Coraliomargarita algicola: one gene and its partner. The protein of the gene in region 1 interacts with the protein of each later gene in a pairwise test. Links are inferred from orthologs where the notes say so. Each region holds a gene or a part of one and is shown on either strand. Other genes may lie near its edges. The genes, in order: def and SH580_RS09715.

What was found.
Region 2: the proteins of def (region 1) and SH580_RS09715 interact in binary tests that used the Escherichia coli proteins (3 or more experiments, as listed by UniProt). The link is inferred for Coraliomargarita algicola from one-to-one orthologs.

What each region holds. Positions count from the first base shown.
Region 1 is NZ_CP138858.1:3,846,154-3,852,699, forward strand. The notes cover bases 1,727-4,624. They hold def (peptide deformylase), read right to left. Parts: upstream 3,516-4,624; coding sequence 2,937-3,515; downstream 1,727-2,936. Other genes in these bases: SH580_RS15860 (lactonase family protein), read left to right, coding at 1,792-2,910; SH580_RS15870 (YkoF family thiamine/hydroxymethylpyrimidine-binding protein), read right to left, coding at 3,561-3,842; SH580_RS15875 (fatty acid CoA ligase family protein), read left to right, coding at 3,981-4,624. In the rest of the region: SH580_RS15855 (hypothetical protein), read right to left, coding at 1-1,441; more of SH580_RS15875, read left to right, coding at 4,625-5,492; SH580_RS15880 (NAD-dependent epimerase/dehydratase family protein), read left to right, coding at 5,609-6,546. UniProt on the Escherichia coli protein: Removes the formyl group from the N-terminal Met of newly synthesized proteins. Requires at least a dipeptide for an efficient rate of reaction. N-terminal L-methionine is a prerequisite for activity but the enzyme has broad specificity at other positions.
Region 2 is NZ_CP138858.1:2,437,796-2,444,419, forward strand. The notes cover bases 2,290-5,265. They hold SH580_RS09715 (aspartate-semialdehyde dehydrogenase), read right to left. Parts: upstream 4,298-5,265; coding sequence 3,281-4,297; downstream 2,290-3,280. Other genes in these bases: SH580_RS09705 (SGNH/GDSL hydrolase family protein), read left to right, coding at 2,290-2,702; SH580_RS09710 (hypothetical protein), read right to left, coding at 2,846-3,238; SH580_RS09720 (L,D-transpeptidase family protein), read left to right, coding at 4,291-4,836; SH580_RS09725 (YkgJ family cysteine cluster protein), read left to right, coding at 4,836-5,156; SH580_RS09730 (PepSY-associated TM helix domain-containing protein), read right to left, coding at 5,181-5,265. Outside these bases: more of SH580_RS09705, read left to right, coding at 705-2,289; more of SH580_RS09730, read right to left, coding at 5,266-6,509; SH580_RS09735 (TonB-dependent receptor domain-containing protein), read right to left, coding at 6,592-6,624.

The DNA of each region.
Region 1 (6,546 bases):
GTTGTAAGTAGAAGCGGAGTTTGTATTTGTCGACACCATCGACTTCTTCGCTTGTAGAGCCTACACGTATGTGAAGTTGGAATCGCTCCAGGATTGGAGTGATCGGACTGTTGGTGTGTTGTTCATCGGGATGATAGTATTTTTGGTAGTTTTTATATGGAAGCGCATCGGGCACTTCGTTTGGCCCTCCGGCGACTGGATAAGCTAGGATGGGCTTGATCGCTCCATCCGTGGCTAAGTCGTCCAACTTGTAGAGATTGTAGTAGCTGTAAAGACTGCCCCAGTTGGGCCCCACGTCGGTCAGCTTATTGATTCTTTGAAGTTCAGGACAGAGATAGAATTCGCTGGGAGGCTCTGCAACTTCGGCGACTGGGAATTCCATGACACCCTGAAATAGCTGATCCTCTTCGCGATCCGTTCTGGTAAAGGATAGGTTTGTCGCTTGCACCCCAAAGAAATGCTCAAATACGGTCGGGCTTTCAAAAGCCATCGTGAGATCTTTTTTGAAACCACCTTTTCGCGTGTCGGTTTGCAAGCTTTGCGAATAGACTGTGAGGTCATGTTTGTAAGCGTTGAATAGACTCGCTTCAGCTTCTGAGCTTAGCTTGAGTAATGCCCGTAGGCTTTCATAGCTGAATGCTTTGTTAAATAACTCCAGTTCGCTCTCGGTCAACTGCCCCCAAGGCCCTCCGAGCTGTTGGATGCCGGGAGTGAGCGCGAGGCTGGAGTCGAGTAGCGTAGTTTTTTGCGCTTCATTTATCAGATTAAAGCTGGGGCCCACAAAATGCTCTATCGACTGGTTTTCATCGCGGAAGGGGTCGCTCACGTTGATCCTCGCCTTCACTCCCTCGTCGCCGACCCACCAGGCATAAGACCCATTCGCTCCGCCAGAGTTCGATGTGATCGATTTCTTTCCGACGATGACTGGCGGTGTGCTGATCGTGGTTTCAGCGGAGAGCATGAGGACCTGTCGATCGCTGGGTATGTTTGGATTCGTAGGATCTATGTTGGCGGGAGAGCTTCCATCTATGCCTGAGGCTAACCAGGCTAGTGGAGGCGGTTTTGCTTCACCGTTAGTGGCTTGATAAGCGCGTCTGAGGGTGTGGTCGCTCCTTGCTGCGGCCGGGGAGGGGTCCTGACTATCCCAGACTCCTGTCCAAGCCCAACAAGGGCTGGTGTCGGAGGTTCCGTAGATATCGGCTCGGGCGGTCACGCGCGTGTCTGGGCCGGCAAAGTTTTGAAGTTCTCCAAGTGCAACTTGTAGACCCAGTAATGCGTTGGTTTGAGCTTTTTGTGTACGGGCCGCGGATTCGGCCGCACGGATATCCACCTGAATCATTGTGCTCAAACTGAGCATCAGCAGGACCACAAAGGACATCAGCGTCAGTGCCAATAGCAGAGCGAATCCTTTCGCTGTTTGGGCAGAGTGGGCGGGGTGCATGGTTTCTCTAAATTAAGTATCTGAAAGGGACTGGAGCGGATGTCGATCTTCTATCTTTGAGGGGGTATAATCACTTCAAAAAGACGATGAACATCTTCGTGGTAGGAGTAGAGCCAGATATTTGCATAAACGAGTATACAGAAATGAGTATGTTGAATTGTTACGTAACATATTTAGTATATTACGTAACTTCAAGCTGAAACTTGATTCGTATGAGTGAATACAGTGTAGAGTCATGCGTTTTCGCTTTATCTACCTGTCAGCGAGTTCAAGTCGACTGCGTAACTTGATGGATTCATCATGCATGTGTGAGCTTGCCGAGGAGGTCTGGGACGTTTTTGCTGGAATGCATGACTCGACGACTTTGCTATAGCTTTCTGCTATATCTATACACTCAGCTCGGCCTTCTGTCTGCAACAGTTGATGTTTATTTTGGCACCGGTGGGGGGCAGGCCCACGGCATCTACCATGCCGTGCTGGATGTCGACAAAGGTAAACTTTCCGAGGCGACTCTAGTCGCAGCGGTGCAGGCGCCTGAGTTTCTGGCCTTCCACCCTGATCGTACGAAACTCTATGCGGTCGCTAAACTTGATGGACAGCCCTCGGTTGTCGCATATGCCATCGCGGCGGATGGTTCGCTCTCTTTACTCAATTCCGAGCCTATCGTGAGTGGCGGTGCCGCGCATATCAGCGTGCATCCGTCCGGTCGTTTTTTGCTGACGGCGCAGTATGGTGCAGGCTCGGTTGAGCTCTTCCCACTGGCTGTGGATGGCCATGTGCAAGCGAGTCGGCAGGTTCTAAAACATGTGGGCGGCTCTGGCGTGGTGGCGAAACGCCAAAATGCACCACATCCGCATTGGACCGGTTTCTCTCCGGATGGACGTTTTGCTTTTGTGCCTGACCTCGGGCTTGATCAGATCGTTATTTATAAGGTTCAAAGCGATGCTGCGTCGATCCAGCAAGTCGGTCATGCGGACTCGATCCCCGGAGGGGGGCCGCGCCATATGAGGTTCTCGGTTGATGGCCAATATATCTTCTTGCTCAATGAGTTGAGCCTGACTGTTTCGACCTTCGCATACGACGCCGCTGCTGGGACTGCTAAGCTGCTGTCGTCTGCGCCGACATTGAGCGACGTGGTGAAGGCCAAAGAGAATTCCAATTCCGGCTCCGAGATTCTGGTGCATCCAAACGGGCAGTTTGTCTATGCTGCCAATCGCGGACACGACAGCGTGACTGCCTTTAAAATCGAGCCCGCCAGCGGGCAGCTGCAGGTCGTTGACGTTGAGCCCATCCGCGGTGCGTGGCCACGCAGTATCAACATAGACTCCAGCGGCCGTTGGCTGCTGGCCGCCGGTGCGCATTCTGGCACAGTGACCGTTTTGGCAGTGGACCCAGACACCGGTGAGCTCAGTTACCGCAGCAAGAGTGTCATCCAGGTGCCAAATGCAATCTGCGTGTTGTTGAATTAATTCAGAAGCCAGAGTGAGCAGTGGAACTACCTGCCTTTTAAAAAGTCACGAGTTTCACGTTTCAGCTTTTTGATTTTGGTCTCATTCTTCTTGAGATCCCGTTTGTACATGATGTCGATGAAGAGCTTGCCCTGGAGGTGGTCGACTTCATGTAAAATGCAGCGCCCTAGTAATCCGTCTGCTTCGATCACGTGTGAGTTGCCTTCAGTGTCTTGAAATTCACAACGCACGCCGATCGGTCGGTCCACTCGACCATTGACGCCTGGGAAGGAGAGGCAGCCTTCCTCGTAAACTTCTTCCGTCGCATCCAGGATCGTGATTTTAGGGTTAGCGATGGCCATGGGCATGATCAGGTCCAGCGGCGGCTGCTTGCCGTCGAAGCTATAGTTAAAAGGAACTTCGGCACCTTCCGGCGGACGCACATCCACCACGCAGAGTTGTAGTGCTTGGTCGATCTGCTGAGCGGCCAGTCCAATACCTTCCTCGTCATACATCGTATCCACCATGTCGTTGGCCAGTTTAGCCAGCTCGGCGTTGAATTCAGTGATCGGTTTGCCGACTTTGCGGAGAATCGGTTCGCCGTATTTGGTGACTCGTAAAATCATGATTGTTTAAATGGTATATTTTTTTCTGAGGTCTTAGTTTATAGGCTAACGCTGTCCAGATGCGCGGGCAGGGAGGGGAGCTGCGTTGCTCATCGTGGTGTTGACGATGACTTCATGTTGGGCGGCGACTGTTTCATAGGCCGATTGTAGCGCTGACCATACTTGAGCGGCTTCGCCCCACACGACCGTGGACATGCTGCCTGTTTCACGTTGGATCCCCGTGGCATCCAGGGCGTCCAGATAGCAATGCACCGCTTCGCGCACTTTGCCGTCGAGTGCGTAAACAGAGATTTGAATCGAAATCAGTGGATCGGTTTTTTCCATCATGTATGGTTTAGGCACCCATTCGCCGCTTGTCACGGCGGAATATACTCTAGGTTCTGGTGCTAGGGCATTGTTTTTAACTGCCAGCAAAAAACGCTAGCCGTCGGCTGTGAATGCGCTACTTGTTCATGCTTAGATACGATGGCTTATAATGTTGCACATTTCCTAGCTCAGCAAGCAGTCGCCCAACCCGAGGCTGCGGCTGTGCGTGCGCCAGTCGGGCATGCTCCCGATGGTACGATTCGCTATGCGGAGCGCAGCTTTGCGGAGTTGGAGGCGGAGGCTGCCTCAACGGCGCATTATTTCGCCGCTGCGGGGATTCGGCGTGGCTCACGGGTGTTACTCATGGTGCGGCCGGGGCTGGATTTGATCCGTATTGTCTTTGCTTTGTTTAAAATGGGCGCGGTGCCGATTGTGATCGACCCTGGTATGGGGCTGAGGAAGTTTCTGCGTTGTGTGCGTCACTCGCAGCCGAGTGCGCTGGTGGGCATCGCGCCGGCGATATGGATCGCGCGATTATTTCGTCCGAGTTTTCGTGGGGTCGGTATTAAGATTGGTGTTGGAGCTGGTTTTGAAAAAGAGATTGGCCGGTTCAAGCGTCAGGGGGCCTTCGAGGTGGTGGATTCCGCGGCCGATGAGTTGGCGGCGATTCTTTTTACATCTGGATCGACCGGGCCCGCGAAAGGGGTCTGTTATGCGCATGGAATGTTTCTGGCGCAAGTGGAGGCGATACGGCGACAATATGGCATTCAGCCGGGCGAGGTGGATCTGCCGATGTTGCCAGTATTTGCATTATTTAATCCTGCGCTGGGTATGTGTACGGTGGTTCCGGACATGAATCCGAGTCGTCCCGCGACAGTGGAACCGGCGCAAATCGTGCGTGCGATCCAGCAGAATTTAGTGACCAACAGCTTTGGCTCGCCGGCCTTGTGGACCAAGATTGCGCGCTATTGTGAGCGCGAGTCCATTACACTGCCAAGTGTGCGGCGTATCCTGATGGCGGGCGCACCTGTGCCGCCCGCACTGATGGCGCAGATGCGGGCGATCATTCCTCAGGGGGAAATTCACACGCCCTATGGCGCAACGGAGGCTTTGCCAGTGAGTTCGATTTCGGCTTCGGAGGTGCTGGAGCAGACTGCGGCGCGCACGCAATTGGGCGAGGGGACTTGCGTGGGGTGTCCTTTGCCGGAGGTTTCGGTGCGGATTATAGAACCTGTGGAGGCTGCGATTGCTGATATCGCAGATGTGCGGGACTTGCCGCAGGGGGCGATAGGTGAAATCATTGCACGGGGGCCGTCAGTGACCCGGGGCTATGATCAATTACCACAAGCGGATGCGAGTTCGAAAATTGCGGATGGTGCGGCGCATTGGCACCGGATGGGGGATATGGGCTGGTTGGATGGCGAGGGGCGTTTGTGGTTCTGTGGCCGTAAGGTGGAGCGCGTGCTGACTGAGACGGGAGCGATGTATACGGATTGTTGTGAGGCCATCTTTAACGCGCACCCGCAGGTGTTTCGTTCGGCATTGATCGATCTTGGGGCGGGCGCCCGGGAATTGTGGTCGAGCCGGAAAAGTCTGCATTTCCCCGGACGGCGGCTGCGCGCGCGCAGTTTGTCAGCTCGCTGGAGCAGCTGGCGCAGAGCCATGCGATGACTCATAAGATTCGGGATTTCTTTTTTGAAGCCAAGTTTCCGGTTGATGTACGGCACAACGCGAAGATTCATCGTTTGTCGCTTGCGCGTAAATTTGCTCTGAAATAATTTCACGCAATGAATGTCTTAGTCACTGGAGGAGGAGGGTTTGTCGGCAGTTATGTGATCGAGCGATTGCTGGCTCGTGGCTATGCTGTGCGTTCCTTCGGGCGTTCGCCGCAAGCAGGATTGGTGGCGAAAGGAGTGGACGTTGTTTGTGGTGATCTAGCGAGTGAAGAGGATGTGCGCGCAGCATGCGTGGGCGTGGATGCGGTCTTTCATGTTGCGGCGAAGGCAGGCGTCTGGGGCAGTTGGGATCGCTTTTATCAGCCGAATGTTGTCGGCACGCGTAACGTGGTGGCAGCTTGTCAGGCCGAAGGCGTGGGGCGTCTCGTTTACACCAGCACGCCGAGTGTGGTATTTAATGGGCAAGCGATTCGAGGCGGTGGGCAAGAGTTGCCCTATGGGCGCAATTGGTTGTGTCACTATGCACATACCAAGGCGATCGCCGAGCAGGAGGCTTTAGCAGCAAACAGTGAATCTTTGCGAGTCGTGGCGCTGCGGCCACATCTCATTTTTGGCCCAGGTGATCCGCACTTGCTACCGCGGGTGATCGAGAGCGTAAAGGCTGGACGTTTAAAGATCGTGGGCGATGGCAATAACCAAGTCGATGTCTCCTATGTCGAAGACGTCGCGGCAGCGCATGTGAATGCGCTGGATGCTTTGTCGCTGGGGCAATGTGCCGGCAAAGCTTACTTTATCTCGCAAGGCACGCCCGTGGCGCTTTGGCCTTGGCTGAATGAGGTGCTCGCGGGGCTCGGACATCCGCCGCTTAGTCAGCGTATTCCTATGCGGCTCGCTTATGCCGCGGGAGCAGTGGCCGAATGTGCCTGGAAATTGTTGGCTAAGCCGGGAGAGCCTCCGATTACACGCTTTGTTGCGGTGGAACTGGCGAAGGATCACTACTTTGACCTCCAGGCCGCTCGACGGGATCTTGCTTTTGAGCCCGCATACGA
Region 2 (6,624 bases), 1.4 Mb from region 1 along the record:
CGCACACCACGAAAGAAAGCTCACTGCGCTTCGATTATTCTCTCCATGCAATCGGAGAGCAACATTTAGACATATTAGAAATCAGGCATACCGGGGCGCCAGCAAGTCCAGACTTCGAGGCTGCAAGAACTGGTTGATAGACGCCATCAGCACTTCCCAATGCATGGAGCTTTGATTGATGCGGACGAAGCTCAAATTGCGAGCATCATACGTCAAATTAATCACAATGCGGAAGAATCTGGCTAAGAAACGGAATATAGAAAAGATGCTTAATCATCTTACCGAGCTGTATTATCGGGGTCAGCGACAGATAGTCTCCACTAGATTAGCTATATTATACATTCAAAAAAGGGAGATTTTTGAACCAAATCTAGGACCAAAAGTCAAAAATGGTGGGCCCGGTGGGGTTCGAACCCACGACCAAGGGATTATGAGTCCCCTGCTCTAACCGCTGAGCTACAGGCCCAAAATGATTGAGTGTCGCAAAAAATCAACTCTGCCAACGCACAGCAAGCCTTGATTCTCAAAAATCACCGCCTGCTTAGACAAATACAAATTAAAGCAATCGTCTCATCGCAAGCTCACCGTCACGGCACACAAGAGAGATGAGCCCTTCGGATGCATAGCGAACCTCTGATCGCAAAATTATTATAACCAAAAGGCGCTTGCACGATAGCTCGAAACTGAATCGAGTGAAGGTGCCCATGAAAAAAATTACCTCTTTACTGTGTGCGGCATTGGCATGCATCCCCTTATTGACCATGGCCTCAGATCCTAAAATGAACCTGACTCAGAACAAAACAGAGCTCGCAGCTGCGCCCCTGCCACAAAGCAGTGAGGCGGCGCAGAAGTTTCCGGGCGAGGTGCAGGATTGGCATGGCTTTGAAATGGTGGTGCATGAGGATACGCGAATTGTGATTCCTCATCAGGAGGCCGATGGGAAGCCTTGGGTGTGGCGCGCGCGCTTCTGGGGGCATGAGCCGCAGTTCGACATCGCGATGCTGGAGCGGGGTTATCATGTGGTCTATTGTGATGTGAGCGGTTTATACGGCAGTCCCGAGGCGGTCGCGCGCTGGAATGCCTTTTACAACTACCTGCGCTTTGAGCATTTGTTTGCCGATCGGGCAGTATTGGAAGGCATGTCGCGGGGTGGCTTGATCGTCTATAATTGGGCGGCCGCCAATCCGGACAAGGTGGCCGCGATTTATGCCGATGCGCCGGTCATGGACTTCAAGAGCTGGCCGGGCATCAATGACGCCATTCTGGCTCGTTATGGTTTTAAAGATCAGGCGGAGGCCACCGCCTATACGGGCAACCCGATCGACAACTTGGCGCCCTTAGCGAAAGCGGGCATTCCCATCCTGCACGTGGTCGGCGATGCGGACGAGGTGGTGCCGGTCGCGGAGAACACGGCGATCGCGGAAGCGCGCTATCATACGATGGGCGGCACCTTTAAAGTGATTCATAAACCGGACGCCGGGCACCATCCCCACTCGCTGGAAGATCCACAGCCAATTGTTGATTTTATTATTCAACACTCTCAGGGCCAAGGCGACCTAGCCGCCGATCAAATCGTCAGCGACAAAAACTTCATTTTGCGCAGCGATTTTCAAAACTCGCGTATTCAATTCGAACAACAGCGGCGCGGGCATGTGGCTTTTATTGGCGGCTCAATCACCGAGATGAATGGCTATCGTCCCATGCTCTGTGAGATGCTGGAAGCACGTTTTCCAGAGACAGCCTTTACCTTTACCGACGCAGGCATCAGCTCGACCTGTTCCGACACAGGTGCCTTTCGTCTAGAGCAGGATGTTCTGAGCCACGGACCGTTGGATCTCTTATTTGTAGAGTTCGCGGTGAATGACGACCAGGATGCACAGCAGGATTATGAGGACGCCTTGCGTGGCATGGAGGGCATCATCGCACAAGCGAGAAGGCATAACCCGAAAGTCGATATCGTGATGACCTTTTTCGTGAATGAAAACATTCTGCGAAAACTACAACGTGGCGAAAGCACCCCGTCGATCGAGGCACACAGCCAGGTGGCCGAGCACTACGGGGTCTCGGTCAATCACCTCGCTCAGGAACTGGCAGACTTGATTACTGCGGGGAAGATGGACTGGAAAAAATTCGGTGGCGTGCACCCGAACGAATACGGCAACACCATGTGTGCGACGATGATTCGTCGTGCCCTGCTCCAGCAGTGGGCGAAACCTCTCTCGGCCGACGCGCAAGCACAGCCATATGCGCTGCCGGATGTGATCGACGCAAAGAGCTATATCCACGGACGCTTTTTGCCGCTCGACGCCCTCCAGATGGATGCAAACTGGACGGTCGGCGTTCCCAATTGGCCGGAAGAAAATGCGGGAGCCGTGCGCTCACGCTTTAAAGAGGTGCCCATGATTTACAGCAGCCAAGCCCATGCAAAACTGACAATCGACTTCGAGGGGACCGCAATCGGCGCCTACATGCTGGCGGGGCCGGATGCCGGTATCCTACGCTGCACTGTGGACGGCGAGCAGAGCCAAGAAATTGATACCCTCCACCGTTATAGCGGATTTAATTATCCGATGACTGTGATGTTTTTTAACGAATTAGCGCCTGGATCTCACAGTCTCGAAATCGAGATTTTGGACAACCGCCCCGGACCTATCAAAGCCGGCGGCACTGCGCTGCGGGTGATTGATTTCGTGGCGAATTAAGTACACATTATAATCAAGCGCTAAAGCGCTCACTCATACCCAGCATAGTATCAGGCAAGAGTGACGGCCGTTCGCCGTTGTTTCAAACGCTTGAATTCAGGCTCATACTTAAAGCGCTCGAAAAGACCTGTCCTGCCCCGCAACTACCAGCCTAAAATAAATACCGCCGTCCACAAAAGCGTGCGCGGCCAATTAGTCCAAATCAACCGCCGGCGCTTGATTTGCGTCGAATCACCTTGATCGATCTGGCGGTGTAGCGGCACGGATACGAAAAAGGACAGCCCCCAGCATGTCATGACCAGTATCAAGACCAGCCAGCTCAAGGCTGTGCCGAACGCCCACACCGCCCAAGCGGCACAGATGAGTTGCAAGATCATCAACGGAGCGATGATCCAGGTGAAACGAAAGACATAAGTCTTATGCCAATCGATCATCGACGCCCCCTCCATATGCAAGAAGCTCGGATAAATGATGCACTGCACCAGCCACAGAATCACACAAATGCCGAAATCGACGAGTGTGTGGAGTTCAGACATCGGATCGGCAGAGTGGATCGGCGGTCTTCACCAGTGAAGCCCCTACGATGACAACTTCCCCTTTTTGTGCAGGAGCTCGGCGATTTGAATGGCGTTGAGGGCGGCGCCCTTCCAGAGCTGGTCGCCAGTCACCCAAAGCGCGAGACCGTTGTCGAATACCAGATCTTTGCGGATGCGGCCGACGCCACAAGGCACCACCTCGGAGTAGTTGAGCGGCATCGGGTATTCGGCATTAGCGGGATTGTCCACCAGTTCGGCACCTTCGAAATTACGCACGGCTTCGCGCGCGGCTTCAACAGTGACGGGCTTTTCAAATTCAGCACTGATCGAGATCGAGTGGGCACGGAAGACGGGCACACGCACACAGGTGCAAGTCACGCGGAGATCGTCGATCCCCATGATCTTGCGGCCCTCGTTGAGCATCTTCATCTCTTCCTTGGTGTAGCCGTCGTCAAGAAACTTGTCGACGTGGGGAATGAGATTGAAGGCGATCTGATGCGGATACACTTCTTGCTTCATCTCACCCCCTTCAGCCCAAGCGTGAGCCTGTTGATCGAGTTCGATCAAGCCGCCGGCGCCACTGCCGGAAACGGCTTGGTAAGTGGAAGCGATAAAAGACTTCAGACCGAAGGCTTTGTGCAGCGGATAGAGCCCCATCAACGAGATCGCTGTCGAGCAATTCGGGTTGGCCAAAATGCCTTGGTGATTGTCGACCGAGTCGGGATTGATCTCGGGAATGACCAGTGGCACGTTGGGGTCCTGGCGGAAGGCGGAGCTGTTATCGACGACGATACAACCGCGCTTGACGGCCTCTGCAGCGAAGAGCTTGGACTGGTCGCCCCCGGCGCTAAAGATGCAGACGTCCAGCCCTGCGAAGCTCTCTGGAGTCGCTTCTTGAATCGTCCAGGATTTGTCGCCAAACGATTGTGTCTTGCCCGCGGAGCGTGCCGATGCGAGCAAACGAAGTTCCGCGATGGGGAACTCACGCTCGTGAAGGAGACGAATGATTTCTTGACCGACTGCACCAGTCGCTCCGAGGATGCCTACGTTATATGCCATTTGATTTAATAGAGGAAAGCGCGCGTGTAAAACAAAGCTGTGAGGCCTTGTCAATAACACCTACAGATCGCTGCTTGCTGGTTTCAATTGCCGACCAAACAATGGTCGTTCTGGAAAATAGCAAGCTAGTGAAAGAATATACAGTCTCAACCTCAAAAAATCCGCCCTCTTGTGTGGCAGATTCTTTTGGCACTCCCTCGGGACTCCACACCATCGCCGACAAGATCGGAGCCGATGCGCCGGAAGGCATGGTCTTTAAGGGACGGGTGGCGACGGGAGAACTTTACACCGAGGTCTCCGAGGAAGATGCCGCGCGCAGCCTGATCACCAGTCGTATCCTACGCATGCGCGGTCTGGAGCCGGGCAAAAACAGCGGCCCTGGCTGCGACACCTACGATCGCTACGTGTATATTCACGGCACCAACAAAGAAGAACTGATCGGACAACCCGCCAGCGCGGGCTGCGTGCAGCTGCGCAATCGCGAAATGATCGAGCTCTTCGAGCGAGTCGAGGCAGGTGATCTCGTTTGGATACGCTAATGCCACGCCCGGAATACGACTGCGAAAACTGCGGCGCCTGCTGCCGCTGCTTTCCGATTTTTGCCAGCGAGGCCGATGCCGAGCGCGAACCCGCGATCCGGCGTGAGACTCGACAACTGGAGTCCCACCTGGCCACCAAGGACAAAGCTTACCAAATGCACCCGCTCCCCTTTTTGGAGAGCTGTGCGTTTTTAAAAGAAGACCAGTTGTGCCGCATTTACGCCACCCGCCCGGCAGTCTGTAGGCGGTTTGAAGCCGGCAGCGCTCAATGCATCGAGGCGCGGGAACGCATGGGAGTCAGGCGCCAAGACGGATCTTAGCCGGAGGGCATTCCCGCCACTGACTCAACTCGCTTTCTTTTTACGGCGGCTACTCATCAAGCGGCGGTAGCTCAAAGCGAAGCCGGAATAAACGAGGATCAGTCCGGCGATGCAGCCTAGGAAGGCGATGATTTTGCCCGGAAGGAGTCCAGCCTCGCCAGTGTGGATGTAGCGCAGGGAACTGTGTAATTTCTCCCTGAAGCTGAGATCGGAAGGCTGACGCTGAGCCGCGATCACACCTGTATACAGATCGACCAAGAGCTCGGAAGGACGGTTAAACGGAAACCATTGTCCCGCCTCTTGAACCAAAACCAAGGCAGGATCGACACTGGGGCCACGTCGTCCGCCTCCCTGAGCCGCACCGGGACCGGTGCCGGCGCCGATAGCACCGCCGGGGCCACTGCCATCGCCTGCACCCTGACCGCCAGAGCCACCGCCCTGCCCCTGCCCAGGACCACGCCCCGATCCGGCACCGCGTCCAGCACCTTGTCCTGCACCGCGAGGTCCTAGAGTCGCGCTGCTGGCAATGGGCATAGTGATTTCTTCCCAATCTTCGCTCCAAGCACTCGCGACATCAAAGCGAGCCTCCATACTGAGCGTCTCTCCCTCGATTAGGCTGTCTTCTATGTGCTGTGCTGGGAGTTGCGTACCCACACGTGGCGCGGATGGGCCGAAGAGTATATTTGCACCGTCTTTCGCCCAGTCGTAGTAGAAATACGCTCCGGTCAAAATCATCAGAATGAGCGGAATCAGCGCCCAGAAACCAAAAACGTTGTGCCAATTAAAATCACGCGCCTTGCCTTTAGCACCGCGCTTGAGCATCATCACAGCACGAAAGGCCTTCCAACGCCACACGCGTGGGAACCACAGGTACAAGCCACTCAGACAAAGAAAGAGAAAGCCGAGGTTGGCGACATTGGTGATCATACGCCCGGTATCACGCGAGTCCCCCTGCAACACCAACCAACGGTGCAGTTCGAAATTAAAAAAGAAAAAATCGCGCAGTCCCTGTGCTTCGCTTTGCCAAATCTCTCCCGTATAAGGATTGAGATAGCGAAAGTCACGTCGTCCCATATTCAAGCGCCAGGCAGTGCTCGGCTCGAAGGCAATCACGATCTGCGAAAACGTCGCATCCGGCTCGACCTCTTGGGCCATACGCACCAACTCGTCGATCGCTTTGCGCTCTGTTCCGGCAGCAAGCTCCAGAGTGACCGAGTCTTTTTCAACTGCAGCGATAAAGTCATCCTCAAAAGCGAGCACGGCCCCGGTCAGGCAAAGTAATGCGATCATAAACCCGACTGCCACACCGACACAGAGATGCACCCAAAAAATTATTTTACGAAAGCGTTTCATAAAAAATGAAATGAACAAAAAACAAAAAGCGCTTACACCGCATCGCAGTGTAAGCGCAAAACTTGCGAATCGTATAAATTACCTAAAATTTGTAGGAAAGACTCAATGCTAATTC